DNA from 4 places in the Paenibacillus sp. Y301 genome. Region 4 is predicted to be linked to each of the others. Evidence: riboswitches for the same ligand, from Rfam matches in the RefSeq annotation. Region 4 holds a riboswitch; each other region holds the start of a gene.
What was found. A riboswitch is a leader RNA that binds a small molecule or an ion and turns the genes downstream of it on or off. The one in region 4 is predicted to bind cyclic di-AMP.

Region 1 (4,215 bases), on a different contig from region 4:
TCAGCTCCGCAAATAAATCCTTCATCCCCTCGGAGCCCAGTAATTCAGCCGGATCTGGTGAGATAGGCCCAGAAGTCAGCACAGAAAGTCCCCTTGAATATTTTATAGAATGAATGCAATCTTCCAGCCGAGTTTGATCAACCAGAATGCTGCTCAACCCAACCGAATTGGGAAGATCAAATGCCTTATGTACGGTTGGCGTACGCAGGTCCCCATCCATCAGTAACACAGACCTACCGGTCTCTGCCATCGATATAGCTAGGTTCATGGCCAATGTCGACTTCCCTTCCTCTGGAAGAGAGCTTGTGACTAATAACGACCGAATTTCTCCACCTACTCGGGTATAGCGAATATTGGATCGAATAGTTCGAAAAATAGATGCATTAGCTGATTTCGGTTGTTCCAGGCAATATAGCTTTGGCACTCTCTTCTTCATGTCTAATAACTCCTTCAACTGATTTAGCTTTCGTCCGTACCCGCCGTTTACGTAACTTCAATTTACCCACCGTACCTAGAAGAGGAAGTTGCAGATCAAGCTGAATGTCTTTGGCGCTGTTCACGGTCTTATCCATCAATTCCTTTAAAATAGAAATGGCGATCCCGGCAATCAGCGCTAGTCCAAATGCGACCACCAAATTGAATAGTGGCTTAGGCGATATAGCCTCGGTAGGAACCTTCGCCCGGTCGAGAAGTACAACATTCTCTACCCCCATAATGGATTGTATATTCCCGTTGAATGCCTCCCCGAAACCATTCGCGATATCCGTTGCCTGTTGTGCGTTCGAGTCCGTCACAATAACGGTTGTTAACAGTGACTCACTATTGGTTCTTGTCTTGACATGTTCGAGCAGTTTTTCCGGTGTCATCTTTAATTCGAGCCTTCTAACGACTTCTTCCGCTATCCTACTGCTTCGGATGATCTCCCCGTAAGTTGTTACCAGCTTTTGTCCTGCCATGATGTCATTAATTGCTTTCTCTTGCCTGTCCCCCTGAATAAGAATAGACGCTGTTGCCTCGTATTTCGGTTTCAACACATAATAGCTGACGAAACTGGCGAGTCCCATCGCAGTAATACACAACACAATGATAAACAGCAACCTACGTTTCACTAGTTTCAAAATGCTCCCTAGTTCGAACTCCATCGATTATTTCTCCTAACTAGTTAATGTATTTCTATCCTCTATAAAAATATGATTGTATATTCATATTCTCTTTCTCCCAACATATGTCCAAAGCATGATGAAAAATTTAAATTTTTCGGATTATACTAGTGAAAGGATAACTCTATCTCCCTTTTACCATGTTAGTAATCCAGATAAAAAAAAAGACCGAGAACCCATATTTCTGGTTCTCGGTCTCTTTCTTATCTTAATCTCTAAAACATTCTATTTAATTACATACAATTTAATTTGTTGAAACCCGAATGAACTTACGCTTTTCTGGCTTCCAGGAATAAATATATCAATTCGATTACCCTTGATAGCAGAACCTGCGTCGGTTGCTGTAGCAATAAAGGCATCGTTAGGAAGATTACTATGATTATGTCCAGTAACTAATACTTTCGTTCCCATAGGAATAACATTAGGATCTACTGCAATCGTACCTAGTTTAAGAGGATTTCCGAAATAATCAACGGCTCCCCATTTCCCATTTTCACTTGCAGCAGCTGAGTATGCTGTAGCTTTGACCTGAACTGTTTTACTATAGCTAAAGGTTTTACCCCAAGCTTCTACTACTTTCTGATCTGAAGATACGACTAGGTTAGAATCTGCCGATTTCACAGGAGCAGCGGATGCTGTGTTCTGCACCGTTGGTATGTTTAATTTCATTCCAACATGGATATTGTTTGCTTTCACATTCGGATTGGCATTGATCAACTTATCAAGATTTACACCATATTGTTGAGATAGTTTGTAGAACGTATCTCCGTCTTTGGTGATATGTACAGCATCAGCATGAATCGGTGTATTTTGAACGACCAATGCGACACCCATCGCCGCTACTATCATTTTCATTTTTCTGAATTTCATTGTGTTATGTTCCTCCTTGTTTTTAATGCCTGCGAAGTTAGCTGTCGGATTCGGATTGGGAGTCAACCCTACGCACACGAACTTGTGCGATTCACCCCAAGGTGCGAAGAACGGTTACCCGTTGTTCTTGTACACGCCTATTACATCCCCCACACTTTCTCTTTGAAAGTTTTGGCTCAACAAATATATCACAATTTTGTAACCAGAAAATATGTAATAATTGACAACAGTACTTTAACAACAGAGAATCGCGACTTTTTCGCACAAAAAAACAGACGTAATAATGACTAATATGTCACTTTTACGCCTGCTTAATTACACTTTAATTCATGAGTTTAGTTCAAGTCTACTTTACAATACTTTACTAAGAAATTCCTTGGTACGTATGTTCTTAGGATTACCAAATACCTCTTCAGGTGAACCCTGCTCCGAAATGCGACCTTCGTCTATGAATAGAATCCGATCCCCAACTTCACGTGCGAATCCCATTTCATGGGTCACAATGACCATCGTCATGCCTTCGAAGGCAAGTTTCTTCATAACTTCGAGAACCTCGCCTACCATTTCAGGATCTAGTGCCGAAGTTGGCTCATCAAACAACATGACGTGAGGTTGCATCGCCAGTGCGCGTGCAATCGCTATACGCTGTTTCTGTCCACCTGATAGTTGATTAGGGTATACATCCTTTTTGTCCGACAAGCCGACGGTTTGCAAAAGGTTCTCAGAAATGAGATCAGCTTCAGCTGCAGACTGCTTTTTAACCGTAAGTGGGGCTATCGTAATATTTTGGCCCACGGTTTTATGTGGAAAAAGGTTAAAGTTCTGGAACACCATTCCCATTTTTTCACGCGTTGCATTGATATCATGATTCGGAGCCGTAATAGACTCCCCTTCGAACAGAATCTCACCAGATGTCGGTTGCTCAAGTAGATTTAGACAACGAAGTAAGGTACTTTTACCAGAACCAGAAGGACCAATGACAACGACGACTTCACCTTTATTGACGAACAAATCGATCCCCTTGAGAATGTCTACTTTTCCATATGATTTATGAAGATCTTTAACGGTTATCACTAGCACTCAACTTCCTTTCAACGCGATTCAGAATCTTAGATAAAGTAAATGTCAGTACAAAATAAATGGCCGCAGCAATAATGAATGGGCTAAGACCTTGATACGTTATGTTCTTAACTACACCTGCTTGGTACATAATATCTACCATCCCAATAACCGAGATGATCGATGATTCTTTAATAATGGTAATGAATTCGTTACCGATCGCTGGAAGAACAGCTTTAAATGCTTGAGGCAAAATAATATGACGCATCGCCGTTCCACGTCGCATTCCAAGTGACCGAGCAGCTTCCATCTGTCCTCGATCCACACCTTGAATCCCTGCTCTAAATATCTCAGCTAGATAAGCAGAACTATTGATGGATAATGTGATAATACCGGACTGTAGCGGTGAAAAGTTAATCCCTAACGTTAAAGCTAGTCCGTAATGGATGATCATGAGCTGCACAAGCATAGGAGTACCACGCAATATCTCTACATATGCTGTTCCTAACCACTTCACAATTCGAATATTTGTCATCCGTAATAAAGAAATGAATAATCCAATAATGAAACCAAATAATACTCCTAGTGCGGATAATAAGAGGGTATATCCGATCCCTTTTGCATAGTAGCTACGATATTCCCAAGCCGTAGTAAAAATATTTCCTGAATCCTCTTTCAGATCCGCGTTACCTGCTGCTAATAGACTTGCTTCTTTAACCATTTCATCAATAGCACCTTCACTCTTCATGCGAGCAAGCGATTCATTAACGGCATTCAGAAGCTCAACATTCCCCTTCTTAATACCAATGGCTGCTTGGGACTCAGAATTATCTGGGACAGCTTCGGATAGAACCATCTCTGAGTCAAGATAACCTTGAGCTACCGTGTCTTCTACAATAACAGCATTAACACGTTTCGTCTGAAGCTGTAATATGATATCTGGGATTTTATCCAAAGAAGTCAGTTGTGCACCTGGAATGCTTTGGCCAATTCCTTCTTGAATGGAACCCTTTTGGACACTAATTTTCTCGTTCTCAAAATCCTTCATGGTTGGATATTTATCTTTATCTTCTGCTCTAACGATCATAACCTGTTGCGCTTTATAATAGTTATCAGAGAAATCGAT
Region 2 (4,215 bases), on a different contig from region 4:
AAGTGATCTTCCCTACGATATATTTCATCCTAGTGATGGAGTGAGTCAGAAACATATTTTATTGTTGGATCGACAAGAAAAATTAAAAGAAATTTCTGAAGTGTCAGAAATTGTAAGATCTATTAGTGGTCTACATCGCGGTAAATGTCACCTATATTATCCTGAACAGAAGTTGAAGGCGGCTTTATCGCTATTTTCTCCTTCTATTGCCCATATTTTTGAAGATTATTGATAAAAGGCTTGCGTTTGTCCAGATTAAGAGGGGGTTATACCATGATGTTGTTCGACACACATACTCATCTTGACGCACCGCAATTCGACGAGGACCGCGAAGAGGTTATTGCACGTGCAGTTAAAAATGGCGTAGGTAAAATGATAAATGTTGGCTTTAATCGGGAGACAATCCCGACGACAATGGCACTAGCTGAGAAATATGATTTTATCTATGCTGCTGTAGGATGGCATCCACAAGATGCCATTACGATGAAAGAAGGGGATCTGGAATGGATCGCGTCCCTGTGTAAACATGAGAAAGTTGTAGCCATTGGTGAAATTGGACTTGATTATTATTGGGATACCTCACCTAAAGATATTCAACAACAAGTACTACGCCAGCAAATTGGACTTGCTCGTGAGATTAACATGCCTATTGTCATTCATAATAGAGATGCACATGAAGATGTGGTAAGAATTTTACGAGAGGAAAAAGCACACGAGGTTGGTGGGGTGATGCACTCCTACTCAGGCAGTTGGGAAACGGCAAAAATGTGTCTTGATATGGGATTTCATTTATCATTTGGTGGGCCCATCACATTTAAAAATGCGAAGCAACCAAAAGAGGTATTAGCCCAGGTTCCAATGGATCGATTATTGATCGAAACAGACTCCCCATATCTTACTCCCCATCCTTATCGTGGGAAGAGAAATGAGTCTGCTCATGTTAGGTTAGTGGCAGAAGCGGCTGCTCAGATTAAAGGGGTTGACATTGAAGAATTAGCCCAAATAACTACCCAAAATGCACTGTCACTATTTGGGATTTGTTAAAAACGAGAGGAAATGTAGCAAAAGAGGAAGAATAAGCGACTAATACTTGTTTTATGATGATATAAAGCGATAATATTACAATATTTTAACTATTTATTCGTATTTTTGTGGTTGATTAGTGCTTTACAACTTGCATGAAAACACGATATTATCTTTTCAGTGATAAGAGTAGATCGTTTTTTGATTGCTTATTATTTTCCTGAACCAGTCTCGCTAAATCTCCAATTGTGTGGAGAACGGGGGAACCAATACGAGCAGAAAAACTGATGAAATATCAGGTGGATGACGTATTTGATTTCTTTTATTGGATCTTTGGGGTGAATTCAAGGGCATCCGCCATGAGCGGTAGACCTAAGATCGGGCGGCTCTCTTTCGTCCAAACCCGACAGCTAACCTCGTAAGCGTTATGAAGAGAGGCAACCTCGTGTATGCAAATTCCGTCTATTCATGATCGGGAAGCCACGAAAGAGTTCCTCTAACTCTTTCTTATGGCTTCTTTTATTTTTGAATAAAGACAATATTGTCATCATACTCTTGTTTAACAGGGGGTGACAATCATCACGAGCAGACTGGTACAGGATGCAGGATACACTTGTGGTTAAGTATCCTGTAAAAATTTAAAATAGTCACGTCAATCGCAGATTACATATATGGTTACATAGACGGCGAGGCTATGAAGGAGGATCGGAAAGTGGGCATTTTGAATGAAGAAACCCATGATTCATCATCATCCAGCATGACTTACGCAACGCGTTGGAAGCATGAATATGTACGTAATATTTCTGTTGTAGCTATTGTTTTAATTGCAATTACCCTGATGGCTCTTTTATTAATCAGCATTCAAACGCGTAAACAAGTATATGTGTCGGTAGACGGTCAGGTTAAAGCCATTGAGACAAATCATACGTTGTTGCGAGAAATGCTTGAGGAAGAAGCCATCATACTAGGACCCAAAGATAAGGTGTCCATGGCATTGAACGGTACAATTAAAGATGGGGATAAGGTTCAAATTCAACGGGCAAGTAAAATTAATGTTACCGTTGATGGTAAATCCCATCCCATACTTACAACGCAGGGTTCGGTGAAAGAGGCTATTCGGGAAATGGGTGTTTCTCTCAACGAATCGGATAAGGTATTTCCTGCACTGACAACTAAAGTTACCAATCAATTGGATATCAAGGTTGTCCGGATTAACAAACAGATTGTAGATCGCGTAGAGGAAGTCCCCTTTCAGGTGATCAAGACTTCAGACCCTACGATTCTAAAAGGAAATGTTAAGGTGGTTCAAAATGGACAGCCAGGTGCCATTGTCCATCATGTCGAGAAGATATTTCAAGATGGTCAGTTTGTCTCGATGAAGGTAGTTGGTAAAGAAGTGCGGAGTACCAGGCAAGATAAGGTTATTGCTGTAGGTACAAAGGTAGAAGCACCTAAGCCAGTCGTAATAGCATCCCCAAAAGTAGTTAAGAAAGAAACCAGCAAGAAGAGCCCTGTTACAAAGGTGAGTCAGAATAACAAGACTAGTAAGGCTGGAGTCGATTTCACATATAAGAAAGTCCTTAAGAATGTTTCTATGACTGCCTATTCTTCTGAAGAACCAGGAATAGGTACGAAGACAGCTTCGGGTACACGCGTTACAGAAGGGCGCACCATTGCGGTTGACCCTAAAGTTATCCCTATTGGGTGGTGGGTGTATATTGAAGGTATTGGCTTCCGTCGTGCAGAAGATACAGGCGGCGCTATAAAAGGGAACAAAATTGACGTGTATTATGATTCCTTACAGAATGCACGTAATTTCGGAAGAAAGTCCGGAAAAACGGTATATGTGATTGGACCGATCAAGCCGGAATTGAACTAAACACGTTTTACAATGGTGTTATAATGCTATACTATTAGGGTCATATGGATGTCATGTTAAAGAAGAGGATAACTCCTCTTCTTTTTGTTGTTATACTGGATTTTGAAGGGAAGAATCATCATGATTAAAGAAATCATTGTCGTGGAAGGTCGCGATGATACTACGGCCATTAAGAGGGCTGTAGAAGCGGACACAATCGAAACAGGCGGTTCAGCAATTAATGCACGTACGATACGGCGTATTGCCCTAGCACAAGAACGTAGAGGTGTTATTATATTTACCGATCCTGATCACGCCGGTGAGCGGATTCGCAAAATTATTGCATCTCGTGTGCAGGGATGTAAGCATGCGTTCATTCCCGAGGTTGATGCCACGCGTAAAGGTGATATTGGTGTAGAGAATGCATCGCCAGAAGCGATCCGTCATGCATTAGCACGGGTTCATACGTCCTATGAAGGGGTGGAGAGCCTGATAGACCTGGAGGACCTTGTACAAGCAGGTCTGATGGTGCACCCTGATGCAGCTGCTCGTAGAATGGCTATGGGTAACATTCTTGGAATTGGGTATTGTAACGGCAAGCAGTTCCTGAAGCGTCTCGCTATATTTCAAATTACGCGTGATGAATTCGTGAGTGCCCTCGCCCAAATTGAAGAGGGAGGTTAAGAATATGAATGAGTTAGACAATATTGCTACACCAAGGCGAACGAAGGATATCATCAGACGTCATGGTTTTTCTTTTAAGAAGAGTCTAGGTCAGAACTTTCTGATTGATCAGAATATTTTAGACAAAATTGTGGATGCAGCTGAGTTGGATCCCACAAAAGGGGCTCTAGAGATTGGCCCAGGGATCGGTGCACTTACTGAGAGGTTGGCACAAACAGCAGGTACGGTAACAGCAGTGGAGATTGACAGACGTCTTATTCCAATATTAGAAGAAGTGTTGGAGCCTTATGAACATGTTCAGGTAGAACAAGCGGATGTACTCGAAGTAGACTTGCCTGATTTGTTTGAGCGGAACTTTAAAGATGTATCTAAGGTCAGCGTAGTAGCTAATCTACCCTATTACGTTACGACACCTATCTTGATGAAACTTCTGGAAGGTAAACTCCCACTTGAGCATATTGTTGTCATGATTCAAAAAGAAGTTGCTATACGCATGGCAGCCTCACCAGGAAGCAAGGATTACGGTAGCCTTAGCATTGCTGTTCAATATTATAGTGAACCAAAGTTGATCTGTACTGTGCCGAACACTGTGTTTATACCCCAACCGAATGTGGATTCTGCCGTCATTCGTCTTACGGTTCGGGAACACC
Region 3 (4,215 bases), on a different contig from region 4:
AAAAGTTGTGGAACAAGTTACACGCAAATCGTGGCAAACCTATTTCAATCAATATGTCTATGGCAAGCAAATGACAGACTTCGCCATAGATGACATCACCGTACAGAAAAAGGAGAGTAGTTCAGGAACCATATACGATTCAAATGTGACCGTTAGTCGACAAGATGGTAATTATCCTAATATCCCCATCCTTTTTACATTTGCAGATGGTCATACCCTCAAGAAAGTATGGAAGGGAAATGGAGATATCGCTCAATTTAAGCTCCAATACAAGTCGCCCCTATCCTGGGCCATGATTGATCCTCAATATACACTTGTGTTAGAGAACAAATATATCAACAACTATTTAAAGGCGGATCTCGACGTCAAGAAGGTATCCCGCTGGAATATTAGTGTCACCAAGTTAGTGGAAACACTGCTTGGAAGTCTATCCTGGTGAGGTGAGAGACGGTGAGGAGCAATATCGCCCATGGTTGGAAAGGTCTAAAAAATCAATTCTACGTCGTCATCATTCTATTTCTGTACCACTTGCTATTCGGATACTTTCTATACCGTTTGGTGAATTCGGCGGTAGTACCGCTACTTCAACGCTATCCTGATCCACCCCCCAATGAATTAAGTCAGATCTTATTCTATGTCGAAGGACAGATGGGCCTTGCCCATAGCCACACGGTTCATAACTATCTCTGGATTCTGTTAGGAATGCTACTATTACGAATGGTTCTTACTCCTTTTATTCATTCTGGTATATTTTACGGTCTCCACCAAGAACGTAAGGGAGAAATGGGTGCTTTCTTCTTTCAAGGCATGAAGCGTCATTGGAAACCTGTCATGTTATTCTATTGGATTGAAACAGTATTAGTTCTCATTCCTGCCTATTGGTTAGTACCGAAACTGTATTCCATGGCTATGACCGGACTTATGTCCCCTGGTATATTAACTGAAGCTATCCCCTGGTTAGTTGGGTGGTACATATACGGCTATATCATCCACCAGATTGTATTGTACATGCAATTTGGCTCAACTGGAGATGTCTCTATCTTCTCATCTATATGGATATGTTTACGACATGTCCTGGCCGTGATTGGAATCTCTCTTCTCCTGGGAGGACTAAATCTACTTCTCTTTTGCTTATTCACTGGCTTTTCTCTTTTTTGGACGGGAATACTCGCGCTCATTCTGCAACAAACATATCCAGTAATATCTTGTCTATTTAAAATGTGGAACATCACCTCACAGTATAATTTGTGGGCAACCAAGCTTATAAAAAAATAAATATATATTTGCATATTATATCTTTAGCCCCCTGATACAAGAAGAAACCCACCTTTTTTGGATGAAAAAGGTGGGTTTCTTCTTGTCCTATTGTGTGGTTTAGGTTTGCCAAAGTGTAAAACCTCTGTTAAACTCATTTAGTAACAACTTTGTAATCTTTATTACGACCTCTGAAATTTATCATCGTAGTTTGTCACTTTCAGGTGCACGAAACAGCCAAATTCCTAAGCACCAGGAAACGGGGGAACCATTTTATGGGTGAATTGATCTCGAAACAGAGGGATCATAGGAGACCTTCTACCGAACCCTTAAGCTAACCTCGTAGGCATTGGAAGGGGAACAATGATTTGAAGAAGAATGTAGTCGCTACAGCCTTGAGCGTGGCTCTTGCATTGACGATAGGAACGGGTAGCGTATTTGCCGATTCAAAGATGGACTCCGTGATTGACAATACGATTGGAGTTACATATAAAACGGGTGGAACAACCGCAAATGGATTTGATTGTTCTGGCTTTACTCGTTATGTATTCTTAAAATTAGGCGTGACTTTGCCACGTCAGTCTGTTTCTCAGTACCACACAGGTACCGCTGTATCGAAAAGCCAAATGAGACCTGGCGACCTGGTGTTCTTTAACACTTCAGGAAAAGGTGTATCTCACGTCGGGATATTTGTAGGTAGTGGAAAATTTGCACATGCCTCTTCTTCACATGGGGTAATTGTTAGTTCACTTTCAGAAAGCTACTATTCTAAACGTTATGTTGGCGCAAAAAGAGTAATGAGTACTTCTAAATATCAAGCTGCAGCTTATAACTAAATATAATGTGATAAATTATTAGGACCCTTAGATGAGCTGAAGTCTCTCTAAGGGTTTCTTATATACTAAGACGTACGAAGTCAGAAAAAGTTGACGATTAACCAAAATGTTTTTTTATAGTTAAGAGTCAGTTTAATTTCCAACACATAATCCCCGCCCACTAAATACCATAATTAAACAATTAAGGACACGTATTCTAGTAATCTACCTTTATTTTGTAAAATGTTAGATAAATTCCATCAAAGTTTACAGAAACAATTGCCAAACTCCCATTCCTTTGTTACAATAAATCCAGTAAGTTTTTAGTAACAACTTTGTAATAAGTTTTGTAATCATTTAATGTTAATTATATCTGCCGAATTCCCAATTATGGGAAGTGGGGGAACCAGTCTTGGGTGAATTGATCTTGCAGCAGAGGGATCATAGGGAACCTTCAACCGAATCCTTAAGCTAACCTCGCAGGCACCGGAAGGAGTTAACTTTTTTGAAGAAGAAATTAACAACTACAGTATTAGGATTAACATTATTATTTTCAATTGGAACTGGTAGCGCTTTCGCGGATTCTACACTAGATGAGGCTATCAAACCAACAATTGGTTCTGCATATAAGGGCGGCGGAGTTAACACTAATGGATTCGACTGTTCTGGATTCACATTGTACATATTCAATAAACTAGGTATTGATTTACCTCACCAATCCGGATCTCAATTCAGTATGGGAACTGCCGTTAGTCGTAGCGATTTAAGAGAAGGCGATTTAGTTTTCTTTAATACAAGTGGCAAAGGTGTTTCACACGTTGGAATCTATGTTGGTAATGGTAAGTTTGCACATGCCTCTTCATCCAATGGTGTTATCATTAACTCACTCAGTGAATCCTATTATGTCAACCGCTATGTTGGTGCCAAAAGAATTATGAGTAATACTACGTATGAGTCTGTTGCTACAGACAAATAGTTTTTCTACAACCCGACCTGTGGATGAGATCCTTAATCTCAACTACAGGTTTTTTTATTTGTCACATTTGTACCTAACTCTCAACTGACTAAACTACTAACATGTCATCATATATTTATTCATATACTTATGATAAGTTGCCCATACTCTTCATTAACCACCCTGCTGATAAGTAAACAGTTATTACGTACAGCATTGTACATATTTATTATGAACTCCTTCATTTCATTCAAAGAAAGGAACAATCAATATGACTAACTCACCATTTATCATAACTTCTATGACCACTGAACATGCTCGTGCTATATCTGAATGGGTTTACCCACCTCCCTACAGTATTTATGGATGGATGCCCTGGAATCAGATGGAGGAGCTTCATATTGAGTTTGGAGATCCAATGCTTCGGAAGGAGCAATATGCCTCTATCATCAACTTGAATGGAGAGTTATGTGGTTTCACTCAATTCTTCCCACTAGAAGGGGTGACAAGGCTTGGTATTGGCTTACATCCTAAATTATGTGGACAGGGAATGGGAAACTTGGTTGTTCAATCTATTGTGCATGAGGCGCAACGACGGAAACCTCAAGATGAAATTGACTTAGAAGTTTTAACTTGGAATATACGTGCTATTAAGGCATACCAAAAGGCAGGGTTTGAAATTACAGACACATATGAACGCATGACTCCAGATGGGAGCAAACCATTTTATTGCATGGTTTATAGTAATACCTGCGATAACCATGATAAATAGCACATATTCTACTGATTATCGCAACAAATATTGGAATTTAATTCTCTTTTTTGACACAAATGCTTCCAGTTCCGCTATAATATAATCATCAGCTTAATAGCTTACATAGAAAGGACGAAAAAGATGCAAAAGTATATCATGAGCGGTTTCTTTTTTACTGCCTGTGTTGTAGCCATTGTACTTATGTTTACACTTCCTGGTAAAGAGCAAGTAGCAGAGGAAGCGAAACCTAGCATGCCTGAAGTTGTATTAGATGCTACTGTAGCCGAGTCTACTATTAAAGCAAATTGCATAAGTTGCCACGGGGATCAACTGCAAGGTGGGGTAGGTCCAAACTTACAGAAGATTGGTAGCACCATGTCAGCTGAAGAGACATATGCTCTTGTAAGTAAAGGGAAAGGCATGATGCCTTCTTTTAA
Region 4 (4,215 bases):
TTCCTCCAAGAGGTGTTAATGTATCATGCATATTGTTGACGGATCCCGTTGTCGCAGCCGTCGTGACAGTAGAGAAGAGTGTGGATTGTGCAATACCGAATCGAACCTCTTTTCCTTCCATACTTCCTTGAGAAGATTCAATACCTAACGTATTGATTACCGGGTTCCCAGCTTTCTCTGACGTATAACTAAGCGTAAGGAATATTAAGAATAGAATCATCATGCTTGAGAATATGACCCATCCTTGCTTCTTGTTTTTCGCAAATAGCCCAAACGTATAAGGTAGTGCAGCAGCAAGCATCCACATACTTAATATTTCAATAACATTGGTTAATGGACTTGGGTTCTCAAATGGATGTGCCGAGTTGGCCCCAAAGAATCCACCACCATTCGTTCCGAGATGTTTAATGGATTCCAATGAAGCGATAGGACCCATCGTTATCTGTTGTTCCACACCTTCAAACGTTGTTACTGCAGCCGTTGGATCGAACGTTTGGGGTACTTTTAAACCGACTAATACGATCGTAACGATAAATGCTAGAGGTAAGAAGATACGAATAATGGCTTTGGTGAAATCTTGAAAAAAGTTACCTAATCCTTCACCACGTCGAGTAATTCCGCGAATAAAGGCAATCGCAATCGATAAGCCTGACGCTGCCGAAGTAAACATCATCATCGTAACAAACGCCATTTGTGTTAAATACGTCACACCACTCTCGCCGCTATAATGCTGCAGATTGGTATTTGTCATAAAACTGATGATCGTATTAAAGGCGAGGGAAGCCTCCATATTCTCGTTCCCACTCGGATTCCCTGGTAGTGATCCTTGAAGACGTAGGAGTACGTAACTAATTACTAGTAATACCGCATTCGTCGCAATAAAACTTAGTACATACTTCTTCCAGTTCATACTATTACGATTTCTTAATCCGATCAGTTTGTAGATCACATTTTCCGTTGAACCAAAAATCTTATCCGTTCGGTTGGGTTCATTGGAGAATACATGAAACATATAGGTACCCAGTGGCTTCACCAGCAACAGTAGTACGACAATCACAATTCCTATTTGCAGTAAGTCCATACTTTATATCCTCCTTATAGGGATGAATTCTTAATTGGTATGTTAACTAGAATCTCTCTGGATTGATTAATGCATAGATCAGGTAAATGAAGATGACTAAGGTCAATGCAAGTATAACGATCATTGTTCCCCGCCCCCTCTATCTACCAACGTTCCGCACCAATGCGTGAACAATAACAATAATCCAAATCCAACTACTAACGTGATGATCATATAGACATCCATCATTATGGGAATGCCCCTCTCATGTAGATTTTTTGATGATTCATCTTCATGCTATTTATCGAGTAGAAATCCAACGTCCCCATTCTTCGTATAGATGACATGGTTTGCACCCATCCCTCTGTAAACTCCACGTGGGCTAGAATATCGAGTGATAATGTAAATCTCATGTGTCGTCCATGGGCGACAGATCTGGAGATAGCGACAACTTAAGTTAAGACTACTTTCAAAAATATAGATTCTACCTACCGCTACCTGCGGGACAATCCACTTTCTAGTCATACTTGTATCAATACGAACCACATGTTTTGCACCCATTTTTAGATAATCCAGTTCTTCCGTACGGCTATTCGTCAGTACCGCAAATGACTTTTTACTATAAATTAATTGGTTTACAAATTTCCGCCCGTCCTCATTAGGAGCGATAACCAAGGTGACTCCATCTTCCATTAATCAGGTCCTCCTATACGTTTAAAGACAACAAAAAAGAAGCTCAGCGAAAAAGTAGCTTTCCCAGAGCTTCTTTAGGATTCCATGACAAAATAAAGTCATGAACCAGCCAGAAGGCGGTTTGCTGCCTCTCCCTGCACGCTTACGAAGTTAGCTGTCGGATTCGGGCGAGAGAGTCGCCCTATTCTCGGCATGTCGATACATAACCGAAAAATTCACCCCATGGAAATATCCGGCGTTTACGCAGCAGACATCTCCGATTGGTTCCCCCGTTTCTGAATTACACAGAATTCAGCGTTCAAGACAATGGATCAAATTACTTTTATATAACGGATTATCGTTTCCTACCACACTTGATTGACAATCCATCACATTTAAAAATCACAGAGTAACATACGTACCCTATGATCGGTAGTTGCGATCACAAGCTTCATCATTCCTCTCTCAGACTTAAGCTTACGAGGTTAGCTGTCGGATTCGAGCGGTGAGAGTCGCTCTACCTAGTAAAGACATGAAATGCCTTGACCAGGATTCACCCCTGTAGCATCTAATTTCGACTCTCACACCGAAAAAAGTTGACTACATTTGGTTCCCCCGCTTCCCACGATAGAGTGGAAATTCAGCGAAATTATGAATTGAAAATAATAACAATTTATATTTCGTTATGAATCATACACCCGCTCCAAATGAGTGTAAAGGTGACTTGAACCCCACCTAGAAGGAAATAAGAAGCATCTAGGTTGATGGTAACGATTACAAAAATAACAATCAACTCCTTGCTCATTCATGCTCTCTATATCTCAATATTACGCAATTATTGTAATTACTTATTCTCAAAAACGAACAAAGCCATCCAAATGGATGACTTTGTAAATATATTTATATGTCTTTATTGATATATCCTTTAATGAATATCGATTTAAACGCCTAATTCACCGTAATTGAACCGACAGAGGACGTTAGTGACAACAGTGGACCGCCGCCATTGATGTCGCTTTTCCCTTTAGAAACTCCTGTGATGCTACCCACCTCAGTCTTCGTCTCCAGACTACATTGAAGGGATTCAGCCAGGTTCGCAACAATGGCACCTACTTCTGTCTTCACTTTGAGACTACTATCTTCTTTCATTTGATCAATACCCAGTTGAAGACTACCCGTTTCGGATACTATACTAGATTTCCCTTCAATGTGAGCTCCTTCGATACTTACTGAACCCACGTTATTATGAACATCATATACACCTCTCAGGTTACTTAAATTAATCTCACCAACTTCACTGAAGATGTCATAATTTTTAACCCGATCTGGTATCTCTATCACATAATCAATACTGAAGTTTGAGAATCCATACTCTTTCTTTGCCCACTTCCACATATTAAGCTTCTCATTCCCCTTAGGATGTGTAACGACCTCTAACTGATCTCCATTTACAACGACAGCAATTTCCGCGTGATCCATGATCTCTTGATATTTATCATCACGGGATGATTTGTCTAGAGACCAAATTGTAGCAGTCACGTTAATCTTATCACCAGAAGTTCCTTTCACCACAATGTTACCTACCTCATGGTCCACCTGAAGTGCCGATACTGAATTATCCACCTCTTGTGTGTATGAAATCTCTTGGTGAATGCCATTCCTCTTCAACTCATCACTCAAATCTAAGGCTGTATCTTGTACTTTATCCCTAATCCCTTCTACTGCTTCACCAATTCCGCTCTGAATCGTTTCGGTATTATTCGTACAGCCAGACAACAAACCTACGAATACGAATGCTGCAATCAGCATTGGCTTATAATGGATCCCCATATTAAATAATCGCTCCTTCATTTGATAGTCCTGCATTTCAGTCTCACGATGTTACGTTGTCATTATTATACAATATTAGGTAATTAATAACACCGGTCTGTGGACTAGTAAATTACTGGACTAGAGGCGGGGAAAGAGTGTTTAATATTAGTCAGAAAAGGGTTGTTCATTTATCCAATTGCTGTAGTCTCCAAACTCCTTATAGGGACATTATAAAAAGACATAAATAAAACGCGATCTCCGCACAACCGGAAAACCGCGCCCCGTAAGCCTTCTCAAAAATGCTGGTGAAGGGAATTGAACCCCCGGCCTACGCGTTACGAGTGCGTTGCTCTACCCCTGAGCTACACCAGCCTAAGAACCTAACTTGCCTTTACACAATGATTATTGTACCGCTAATTCACATTATATGCTCTGGTAGATAGATCCTACTTTAACTTATCCTGAACAGACTGTAATTTCTGTGCACTAGAAGAAAATTTATCACGACGATCATCCAATTTCACCGAAGTTGAGACCCGCTCTGCTCCCGCTAGGAATGGAGATTCATGTAATGTAGCTATAGCTTTCCATACTAATTCAAGAGGCCCCTCAATAATTGTACTCATGGATGTTAGTTCATACGTTATACCTTGCTGTTCCTTTAGAACCCG

Region 1: another riboswitch for cyclic di-AMP. It lies ahead of AC1D69_RS16345 (3D domain-containing protein); the one in region 4 lies ahead of AC1D69_RS09345 (hypothetical protein).
Region 2: another riboswitch for cyclic di-AMP. It lies ahead of AC1D69_RS22875 (resuscitation-promoting factor); the one in region 4 lies ahead of AC1D69_RS09345 (hypothetical protein).
Region 3: another riboswitch for cyclic di-AMP. It lies ahead of AC1D69_RS24045 (C40 family peptidase); the one in region 4 lies ahead of AC1D69_RS09345 (hypothetical protein).

The regions. Positions count from the first base shown of each region.
Region 1 is NZ_JCAIUL010000009.1:84,830-89,044, forward strand. Features, by position in the region: gene AC1D69_RS16335 (CpsD/CapB family tyrosine-protein kinase) at 1-436, opposite strand, end outside; gene AC1D69_RS16340 (YveK family protein) at 384-1,142, opposite strand; gene AC1D69_RS16345 (3D domain-containing protein) at 1,386-2,030, opposite strand; cyclic di-AMP (ydaO/yuaA leader) riboswitch at 2,042-2,217, opposite strand; gene AC1D69_RS16350 (amino acid ABC transporter ATP-binding protein) at 2,382-3,104, opposite strand; gene AC1D69_RS16355 (ABC transporter substrate-binding protein/permease) at 3,091-4,215, opposite strand, start outside.
Region 2 is NZ_JCAIUL010000020.1:46,021-50,235, reverse strand. Features, by position in the region: gene AC1D69_RS22885 (HD domain-containing protein) at 1-232, shown strand, start outside; gene AC1D69_RS22880 (TatD family hydrolase) at 274-1,044, shown strand; cyclic di-AMP (ydaO/yuaA leader) riboswitch at 1,246-1,463, shown strand; gene AC1D69_RS22875 (resuscitation-promoting factor) at 1,736-2,902, shown strand; gene rnmV (ribonuclease M5) at 3,023-3,565, shown strand; gene rsmA (16S rRNA (adenine(1518)-N(6)/adenine(1519)-N(6))-dimethyltransferase RsmA) at 3,570-4,215, shown strand, end outside.
Region 3 is NZ_JCAIUL010000024.1:15,986-20,200, reverse strand. Features, by position in the region: gene AC1D69_RS24060 (M1 family metallopeptidase) at 1-439, shown strand, start outside; gene AC1D69_RS24055 (hypothetical protein) at 451-1,275, shown strand; cyclic di-AMP (ydaO/yuaA leader) riboswitch at 1,480-1,618, shown strand; gene AC1D69_RS24050 (C40 family peptidase) at 1,623-2,090, shown strand; cyclic di-AMP (ydaO/yuaA leader) riboswitch at 2,434-2,570, shown strand; gene AC1D69_RS24045 (C40 family peptidase) at 2,575-3,045, shown strand; gene AC1D69_RS24040 (GNAT family N-acetyltransferase) at 3,296-3,796, shown strand; gene AC1D69_RS24035 (c-type cytochrome) at 3,920-4,215, shown strand, end outside.
Region 4 is NZ_JCAIUL010000004.1:186,436-190,650, reverse strand. Features, by position in the region: gene kdpA (potassium-transporting ATPase subunit KdpA) at 1-1,081, opposite strand, end outside; gene kdpF (K(+)-transporting ATPase subunit F) at 1,128-1,205, opposite strand; gene AC1D69_RS09345 (hypothetical protein) at 1,358-1,753, opposite strand; cyclic di-AMP (ydaO/yuaA leader) riboswitch at 1,877-2,060, opposite strand; cyclic di-AMP (ydaO/yuaA leader) riboswitch at 2,192-2,388, opposite strand; gene AC1D69_RS09340 (hypothetical protein) at 2,681-3,598, opposite strand; tRNA gene AC1D69_RS09335 (tRNA-Thr) at 3,845-3,916, opposite strand; gene AC1D69_RS09330 (MTH1187 family thiamine-binding protein) at 3,991-4,215, opposite strand, start outside.